Thalassobaculum sp. OXR-137: one gene and its partners. The protein of the gene in region 1 binds, or shares a complex with, the protein of each later gene. Links are inferred from orthologs where the notes say so. Each region holds a gene or a part of one and is shown on either strand. Other genes may lie near its edges.

Region 1 (2,903 bases):
CAAGGATGTCGACGCGGTCATTCCGAAGCTCGAGGCGAAGGGTCTGGTCTGATGGGGTCTGGTGTGGGGCGCATCGACGCCAAGTTCGCGTCGCTGAAGGAACAGGGCCGGGCCGGCCTGGGCGTGTTCATCACCGCCGGCGATCCCGACGCGAAGACCAGTGCGGCACTCCTGAAGGGCCTGCCGGGGGCGGGCGCCGACATGGTCGAGTTCGGCATGCCGTTCACCGATCCGATGGCCGACGGCCCGGCGATCCAGGAGGCGAGCCAGCGCGCGCTGAAGGGCGGGATGACCCTGAAGGGCACCCTCGCCCTGGTGCGGGAGTTCCGCCAGGACAACCAGGACATGCCGATCATCCTGATGGGCTACTACAACCCGATCTACGCCTACGGGGTGGACGCCTTCCTCACCGACGCGCTGGACGCCGGGGCCGACGGGCTGATCGTCGTCGACCTGCCGCCGGAAGAGGATGACGAGCTCTGCGTGCCGGCGCTGAAGAAGGACATGGCCTTCATCCGCCTCGCCACCCCGACGACCGACGACAAGCGGCTGCCCAAGGTGCTGACCAACACAGCCGGCTTCGTCTACTACGTCTCCATCGCGGGAATTACCGGCACCGCGTCGGCGTCTAACGATATGATCACCAGTGCGGTCGAGCGGCTGAAGCGACATACCGACCTGCCGGTCTGCGTCGGTTTCGGCATCAAGACGGCGCAGCAGGCGGCGGACGTGGCGAAGGTCGCCGACGGCGCCATCGTCGGCACCGCGGTGGTCAACGCGATCAAGGACTCCCTCGACGGGGAGGGCAAGGCGACCGACAAGACGGTGTCGGCGACCCTGGACTTTGTGAAGACACTGGCCGACGGCGTGCGCGGCGCGCGCGCCTGACGGCGGTCGGTGATCCTGGAAGCGGAGTAGAGAGGCGGAAATGAACTGGCTCACCAGCTCGGTCCTGCCGAAGATCAAGGCCTGGGTCGGCGCCCGCGAGGTGCCCGACAACCTGTGGCATAAGTGCCCGTCCTGCGGCCAGATGCTGTTCCACCGGGATCTGGAGGAGAACTTCCAGGTCTGCACCGCCTGCGACCATCACCTGCGGATGAGTGCCGTCGACCGGCTGGAGATGCTGTTCGACAAGGGCGAGTACCAGACCATCGAGCTGCCGAAGACGGCGGCCGATCCGCTGAAGTTCCGCGACCGCAAGCGCTATACCGACCGGATGCGCGAGGCCCAGGTGAAGACCGGGCGCAACGACGCGATCATCGTCGCCCATGGCACGATCGAGACCGCGCCGGCGGTCTGCGCGGTGTTCGACTTCTCGTTCATGGGCGGCTCCATGGGCACCGGCGTCGGCGACGGCCTGGTCCGCGCCGCACGGCTGGCCGAGACCCAGGATGCCGGTCTGATCGTGTTCCCGGCCTCGGGCGGCGCGCGCATGCAGGAGGGCATCCTCTCTCTCATGCAGATGCCGCGGACCGTGGCGGCCGTCGAACGGCTGAAGGAGAAGGGTCTGCCCTTCATCGTCGTGCTGACCGACCCGACCACGGGCGGGGTGACCGCGTCCTTCGCCATGCTTGGCGACCTGCACATCGCCGAACCGGGCTCGATCATCGGCTTCGCCGGTCAGCGGGTGATCCAGGAGACCATCCGCGAGCAGCTTCCCGAAGGCTTCCAGAAGGCCGAATACCTGCGCGACCACGGCATGGTGGATGCGGTGGTGCACCGCCGCGAGCTGAAGGCCATGCTGGGCCGGCTGCTCGGGCTGATGATGTTCCGCGAGCCCTCGGCCGAGGTGGTCGCCCTGCCGCAGCCGGATCTCGACATCCCGGACCGTGACGACGACGCGGAGGATCCCGAGATGGCGGAGCCCCGGAAGCCCTGATCGCCTGAACGTCCCGGCACTCCTGCGGAGGATACGGCCATAACCGCCCCGTCGCCCGTCGCCAGCGCCGACATCCAGGCTCCGGACGCCATCCTTGCGCGGCTGCAGACCCTGCATCCCAAGGCCATCGACCTGTCGCTGGGCCGCCTGGAGACGCTGCTGGCGCGTCTCGGCAATCCGCAGCATTCCGTGCCGCCGGTGATCCATGTGGCTGGCACCAATGGCAAGGGCTCCACGGTCGCCTATCTGCGGGCGATCCTGGAGGCGGCCGGACACCGGGTCCATGCCTACACCTCGCCCCATCTGGTGCGTTTCAACGAACGCATCCGGCTCGCCGGCGAGCTGATCGACGACGCCGCGTTGTCCGACGTGCTGGAGGAATGCGAGGCGGCGAACGGCGGCGAGCCGATCACCCTGTTCGAGATCACGACCGCTGCCGCCTTCCTCGCCTTCTCCCGCGTGCCGGCCGATGTGCTGCTGCTGGAGGTGGGCCTGGGCGGGCGGTTCGACGCCACCAACGTGATCGACCGGCCCCTGGCCTGCGTCATCACGCCGGTGTCCATCGACCATGTGGCCTTCCTGGGCGACACGATCGAGAAGATCGCCTTCGAGAAGGCCGGAACCATCAAGCCGGGCGTCCCGGTGATCGTCGGGCCGCAGGACCCGAGGGCATTCCAGGTGATCGCCGACCGGGCGGCCGAGCTGGGCGCGCCGATGACCGTGTTCGCGCGGGACTATTCGGTTCGCCGCCAGGACGACGGGCTGGTGGTCGAGGTTGGGGGAGAGCCCGAGGTCCTGCCGCTGCCCTCCCTGCCGGGAGCGCATCAGATCGACAATGCCGCCGTCGCGGTCGCCGTCGCCCGTGCGGTGGCCGGCTCGCTTTCCAATACCGGCGAGAACCGTGCCGCGGGCCTGCGCGGCGTGTCCTGGCCGGCCCGGATGCAGCGGCTGACCCGCGGCCCCCTGGTCGAGAGGCTGCCGGCAGGCTGGAGCCTGTGGCTCGACGGCGGGCACAATGCCGATG
Region 2 (2,973 bases), 3.2 Mb from region 1 along the record:
GCCTTACTGCATGTCGAGGATCAGCCGCCGGACGAGCAGCCGCGTGAGATCTTCAGCGGCTGGATGTTCGCCTCGAGCCCCGGCCTGCATGCCGTCGAGCACCCGGTCTACGACGTCTGGGTCGCCTCGTGCAAAAGCGCTTCCACCGACGGCCAGTCGTCCGCCCCCGGATCGAACTGAACCGGTGCTGCGATGGCCGATGCCAGCCGGTCGCGATAGTCGTCGCGCGGAATCTCAAGCGCGCCGAAACGGCTGAGATGATCGGTGATGAACTGGGTGTCGAGCAGCGTGAAGCCGCTGGCCTTCAGCTTTGCCACCAGATGGACCAGCGCCACCTTTGAGGCGTCGGTCGCCCGACTGAACATGCTCTCGCCAAAGAATGCGCCGCCCAGGCGCACCCCATAGAGGCCGCCGACCAGCCGGCCGTCCCTCCAGGATTCCACCGAATGGGCATGCCCGCGCGCGTGAAGCGCCAGATAGAGACGCCGGATTTCCGGATTGATCCAGGTGTCCGGCCGGCGCTGGGTGGCCTCCGCGCAGCCGTCCAGAGTGGCTTCGAAATCCCGGTCCCAGACCACCTCGAAACTCCGACGCCGCACCGTCTTGCGTAGGCTTCTGGAGACGTGGAAGCCGTCGAACGGCAGGACGCCCCGGTTGTCGGGGTCGACGAAGAACAGGCGCGGATCGTTGCGTCCCTCGGCCATCGGAAACACGCCGACGGCATAGGCCTGTAGCAGCAGTTCCGGTTGCAGCTCGGACATCCGATCCATCCCGGTTGCTCGGTATTCGGGAATCCTAACATTGCCGACGCCGTCGGCAACGGCTTCCGTCAGGACTTCAGATACTCGGTTTCCAGCCAGCGGATATGGTAGTCGCCGCTTCGGAAGGCCGGCGCGCGCATCAGCTCGGCATGCAGGGGAATCGTGGTCGGAATGCCGCCGATCACGTACTCGCCCAGCGCCCGTTCTGCCCGCATCACGCATTCTTCGCGGTTGCGGCCGTGCACGACGAGCTTCGCCACCAGACTGTCGTAGTGCGGCGGCACGCTGTAGCCGGCATACAGGGCGCTGTCCACGCGCACCCCTAGGCCACCCGGCTGGTGGTAGTCGTCGATCCGGCCCGGACGCGGCTGGAAGGTGCGCGGATCCTCGGCGGTGATCCGGCACTCGATGGCGTGGCCGGTGAAGGTCACATCCTTCTGTTCCATGTCGAGCGGCCGGCCGGCGGCGATCTCGATCTGCATGCGGACCAGGTCAACGCCGGTGATCGCCTCGGTGATCGGGTGTTCGACCTGCAGGCGGGTGTTCATCTCGATGAAGAAGAACTCGCCGTTCTCGTACAGGAACTCCAGGGTGCCGAGGCTGCGGTAGCCCATCTTCTTGATCGCATCCACCGCCCGGGCGCCGATCGCCTCGCGCTCGGCCTGGGTCAACGCGGGCGAGGGCGCCTCCTCGATGACCTTCTGATGGCGGCGCTGGATCGAGCAGTCGCGCTCGCCCAGATGGATGACGTTGCCGTGGCTGTCGGCGGCGATCTGGATCTCGATATGCCGCGGGCGACCCAGATAGCGCTCCATGTAGACGGAGTCGTTGCCGAACGCGGCGGCGCTCTCGCGCCGGGCCATGGTGTAGGCCTCTTCAAGATTGTCCGGCGTCTCGGCGACCTTCATACCGCGCCCGCCACCGCCGGCGGCGGCCTTGATCAGCACCGGGTAGCCGATCCGCGCGGCTTCGGCGCGGGCGGCCTCCACCCCTTCTACCGGCCCTTCGGAGCCTGGGACGCAGGGGATGCCGAGCTCGATCATCGTCCGCTTGGCGGTGATCTTGTCGCCCATCGACTGGATATGGCTTGGCGAGGGGCCGATGAAGGTGATGCCGTGGGCCTCGACGATCTCGGCGAAGGCGGCATTCTCCGACAGGAAGCCCACACCCGGGTGGATCGCGTCGGCATGGGTGACGGCGGCGGCCGACAGGATGGCGGGGATGTTGAGATAGCTGTCGCGCGCCGGCGGCGGGCCGATGCACACGCTCTCGTCGGCCAGCCGCACATGCATCGCGTCGGCGTCGGCGGTGGAGTGCACCGCCACCGTCTTGATGCCCATCTCGCGGCAGGCGCGGTGGATGCGGAGGGCGACATCGCCGCGATTGGCGATCAGGACCTTATTGAACACGCTGGACCTCTCTTCGCGCCGTTGGGCGGATTATTCGAGGACCAGCAGGGGCTGGCCAAACTCCACGGGCTGCCCGTTCTCCACGTGAACGGCCTTGATCTTGCCGTCGCGCGGAGCAGGGATCGGGTTCATGGTCTTCATGGCCTCGACGATCATGATCGTCTGGCCCTTGCGCACGTTGGAGCCGACCGGCGCAAAGGCGGCGGCCCCCGGCTCCGGCGCGACATAGGCGGTGCCGACCATGGGGGAGGGTACGACCTCGCCGCTCTCCTCGACCGCGGCGGCTGGCGCGGCAGCCGCTACGGCGGCGGGCGCGGCCGCGGGGGCCGGGGCGGCATAGGTCGCGTTGATCGTCGGCTTGGCGATGCGGATCCGCAGATCGCCTGTGGCGTACTCGATCTCGCCCAGTCCGGTTTCTTCCAACAGGCCGGCCAGTTTACGGACCAGCGCTTCGTCCAGATCCTTGCTCACGGCAATTCTTCCTTATTCGTCGGCTCCGACCAGGCCCGCCATGGCTTCGAGCGCCAGGACATAGCCCCGGGCCCCGAAGCCGGCGATGATTCCGTCCACCACGCCCGACAGATAGGAGTGATGGCGGAACTCTTCGCGCCGGTAGGTGTTCGACAGGTGAAGCTCGATCGCGGGCAGTTCCGCCACGGAAAGCGCATCGCGGATGGCGACCGAGGTATGGGTATAGGCGCCGGCGTTCAGAATGATCCCGTCGTGACTGTCGCGGGCCTGCTGAATCATCGTGACCAGCTCGCCTTCGAAATTGGACTGCCTGAAATCGATGCCGAGGCCGA
Region 3 (2,959 bases), 3.2 Mb from region 1 along the record:
GGCCGCCGCCCCGTTCAGGTCCACCGGGAAGGCCCCGGCGGAATGGGCCAGATCCCACAGGGTCAGAGCGCCCGCCGCATGGGCCGCCCGGGTGATCGCGCCCATGTCGAAGACCGCACCGGTCTTGAAGTTGGTTTCGGTCAGCATGACCACCGCGACGGTCTCGTCGATGGCGTCCTCGATCGCGGTTTCCGGCACCAGCCGCAGCTCATGGTCGGTGCCGAGCTGTCGGATCAGGCCCTGGGCCATGTAGAGATCGGTGGGGAAATTCTCGGTGTTGGACAGGATCACCTTGCGATCCGGCCGCATGGCGCGCGCCGCCGACAGCAGCTTGAAGACGTTGATAGACGTGGTATCGACCACCGCCACCTCGCCCGGTGCCGCACCGACCAGCTTGGCCAGCCGGTCGCCCAGGACCAGCGGCTTCTCCATCCATCCGTCCTTCAGCCAGCCGCCGATCAGATGCTGCCCCCATTCCTCGTGCAGCATGGCCGACACCCGCTCCGGCACCGCCTTGGGCAGGGCGCCCAGGGAGTTGCCGTCGAGATAGATCAGCCCCTCCGGCAGGACGAATCGGTCGCGAAATCCGGCCAGGGGATCTGCGGCATCGAGGGCTCGGACGGTATCGAGGGTGACGCGGGTCATGGCCTTACGGTGTCTGTGTCGGGGGTTCCGCGGGGACGCGGCGGGGTTTTGGCGGCGGCGACGGTGCTACCGTTGCGTTGGGTTAGCACCATGGTATAACCCGGCCCGAGCAAACGAGAGGCGTTTTCGGTGGCTGACCAGCCCGACATCCTGGTCCTTAACGGGCCGAACCTGAACATGCTCGGCGTGCGCGAGCCCACGATCTATGGACGCGACACGCTGGCCGATATCGAAGCGATGTGCCAGGAACGCGGCGAGGCCCTCGGCCTCGGCATCGATTTCAGGCAGTCCAATTTCGAAGGCGAGCTGGTCACGATGATTCAGCAGGCCCGCGACAGTCACGACGGGATCATTCTGAACGCCGGCGCCTATACCCATACCTCGGTCGCCATCCGCGATGCGCTTTCCGTGGCGGAACTGCCCGCGATCGAGCTTCACCTGTCGAACACCTACCGGCGCGAAGAGTTCCGCCATCACTCCTATCTGTCGGGCGTGGTGGACGGAATCATCGCCGGCTTCGGGGCCCGGGGCTATGTCCTGGCGCTCGAAGCCATGGCGGGCCTGGTCGGAGCCGACGAATAAGGAAGAATTGCCGTGAGCAAGGATCTGGACGAAGCGCTGGTCCGTAAACTGGCCGGCCTGTTGGAAGAAACCGGACTGGGCGAGATCGAGTACGCCACAGGCGATCTGCGGATCCGCATCGCCAAGCCGACGATCAACGCGACCTATGCCGCCCCGGCCCCCGCGGCCGCGCCCGCCGCCGTAGCGGCTGCCGCGCCAGCCGCCGCGGTCGAGGAGAGCGGCGAGGTCGTACCCTCCCCCATGGTCGGCACCGCCTATGTCGCGCCGGAGCCGGGGGCCGCCGCCTTTGCGCCGGTCGGCTCCAACGTGCGCAAGGGCCAGACGATCATGATCGTCGAGGCCATGAAGACCATGAACCCGATCCCTGCTCCGCGCGACGGCAAGATCAAGGCCGTTCACGTGGAGAACGGGCAGCCCGTGGAGTTTGGCCAGCCCCTGCTGGTCCTCGAATAATCCGCCCAACGGCGCGAAGAGAGGTCCAGCGTGTTCAATAAGGTCCTGATCGCCAATCGCGGCGATGTCGCCCTCCGCATCCACCGCGCCTGCCGCGAGATGGGCATCAAGACGGTGGCGGTGCACTCCACCGCCGACGCCGACGCGATGCATGTGCGGCTGGCCGACGAGAGCGTGTGCATCGGCCCGCCGCCGGCGCGCGACAGCTATCTCAACATCCCCGCCATCCTGTCGGCCGCCGCCGTCACCCATGCCGACGCGATCCACCCGGGTGTGGGCTTCCTGTCGGAGAATGCCGCCTTCGCCGAGATCGTCGAGGCCCACGGCATCACCTTCATCGGCCCCTCGCCAAGCCATATCCAGTCGATGGGCGACAAGATCACCGCCAAGCGGACGATGATCGAGCTCGGCATCCCCTGCGTCCCAGGCTCCGAAGGGCCGGTAGAAGGGGTGGAGGCCGCCCGCGCCGAAGCCGCGCGGATCGGCTACCCGGTGCTGATCAAGGCCGCCGCCGGCGGTGGCGGGCGCGGTATGAAGGTCGCCGAGACGCCGGACAATCTTGAAGAGGCCTACACCATGGCCCGGCGCGAGAGCGCCGCCGCGTTCGGCAACGACTCCGTCTACATGGAGCGCTATCTGGGTCGCCCGCGGCATATCGAGATCCAGATCGCCGCCGACAGCCACGGCAACGTCATCCATCTGGGCGAGCGCGACTGCTCGATCCAGCGCCGCCATCAGAAGGTCATCGAGGAGGCGCCCTCGCCCGCGTTGACCCAGGCCGAGCGCGAGGCGATCGGCGCCCGGGCGGTGGATGCGATCAAGAAGATGGGCTACCGCAGCCTCGGCACCCTGGAGTTCCTGTACGAGAACGGCGAGTTCTTCTTCATCGAGATGAACACCCGCCTGCAGGTCGAACACCCGATCACCGAGGCGATCACCGGCGTTGACCTGGTCCGCATGCAGATCGAGATCGCCGCCGGCCGGCCGCTCGACATGGAACAGAAGGATGTGACCTTCACCGGCCACGCCATCGAGTGCCGGATCACCGCCGAGGATCCGCGCACCTTCCAGCCGCGTCCGGGCCGGATCGACGACTACCACCAGCCGGGTGGCCTAGGGGTGCGCGTGGACAGCGCCCTGTATGCCGGCTACAGCGTGCCGCCGCACTACGACAGTCTGGTGGCGAAGCTCGTCGTGCACGGCCGCAACCGCGAAGAATGCGTGATGCGGGCAGAACGGGCGCTGGGCGAGTACGTGATCGGCGGCATTCCGACCACGA

What was found. Proteins that work in one complex are often made in the same cells at the same time.
Region 2: the proteins of accD (region 1) and accC are in contact, whole or in part, in a solved structure (PDB 8UXZ), measured with the Escherichia coli proteins. The link is inferred for Thalassobaculum sp. OXR-137 from one-to-one orthologs.
Region 3: the proteins of accD (region 1) and accB are in contact, whole or in part, in a solved structure (PDB 8UXZ), measured with the Escherichia coli proteins. The link is inferred for Thalassobaculum sp. OXR-137 from one-to-one orthologs.

What each region holds. Positions count from the first base shown.
Region 1 is NZ_CP139715.1:1,961,797-1,964,699, forward strand. It holds accD (acetyl-CoA carboxylase, carboxyltransferase subunit beta), read left to right. Parts: upstream 1-928; coding sequence 929-1,879; downstream 1,880-2,903. Other genes in the region: trpB (tryptophan synthase subunit beta), read left to right, coding at 1-52; trpA (tryptophan synthase subunit alpha), read left to right, coding at 52-888; T8K17_RS09225 (folylpolyglutamate synthase/dihydrofolate synthase family protein), read left to right, coding at 2,039-2,903.
Region 2 is NZ_CP139715.1:5,147,451-5,150,423, reverse strand. It holds accC (acetyl-CoA carboxylase biotin carboxylase subunit), read right to left. Parts: upstream 2,171-2,973; coding sequence 830-2,170; downstream 1-829. Other genes in the region: aroQ (type II 3-dehydroquinate dehydratase), read right to left, coding at 2,654-2,973; accB (acetyl-CoA carboxylase biotin carboxyl carrier protein), read right to left, coding at 2,201-2,641; aat (leucyl/phenylalanyl-tRNA--protein transferase), read right to left, coding at 108-761; T8K17_RS23860 (DUF2155 domain-containing protein), read left to right, coding at 1-180. UniProt on the Escherichia coli protein: This protein is a component of the acetyl coenzyme A carboxylase complex; first, biotin carboxylase catalyzes the carboxylation of the carrier protein and then the transcarboxylase transfers the carboxyl group to form malonyl-CoA.
Region 3 is NZ_CP139715.1:5,146,544-5,149,502, forward strand. It holds accB (acetyl-CoA carboxylase biotin carboxyl carrier protein), read left to right. Parts: upstream 1-1,239; coding sequence 1,240-1,680; downstream 1,681-2,959. Other genes in the region: kynU (kynureninase), read right to left, coding at 1-645; aroQ (type II 3-dehydroquinate dehydratase), read left to right, coding at 775-1,227; accC (acetyl-CoA carboxylase biotin carboxylase subunit), read left to right, coding at 1,711-2,959. UniProt on the Escherichia coli protein: This protein is a component of the acetyl coenzyme A carboxylase complex; first, biotin carboxylase catalyzes the carboxylation of the carrier protein and then the transcarboxylase transfers the carboxyl group to form malonyl-CoA.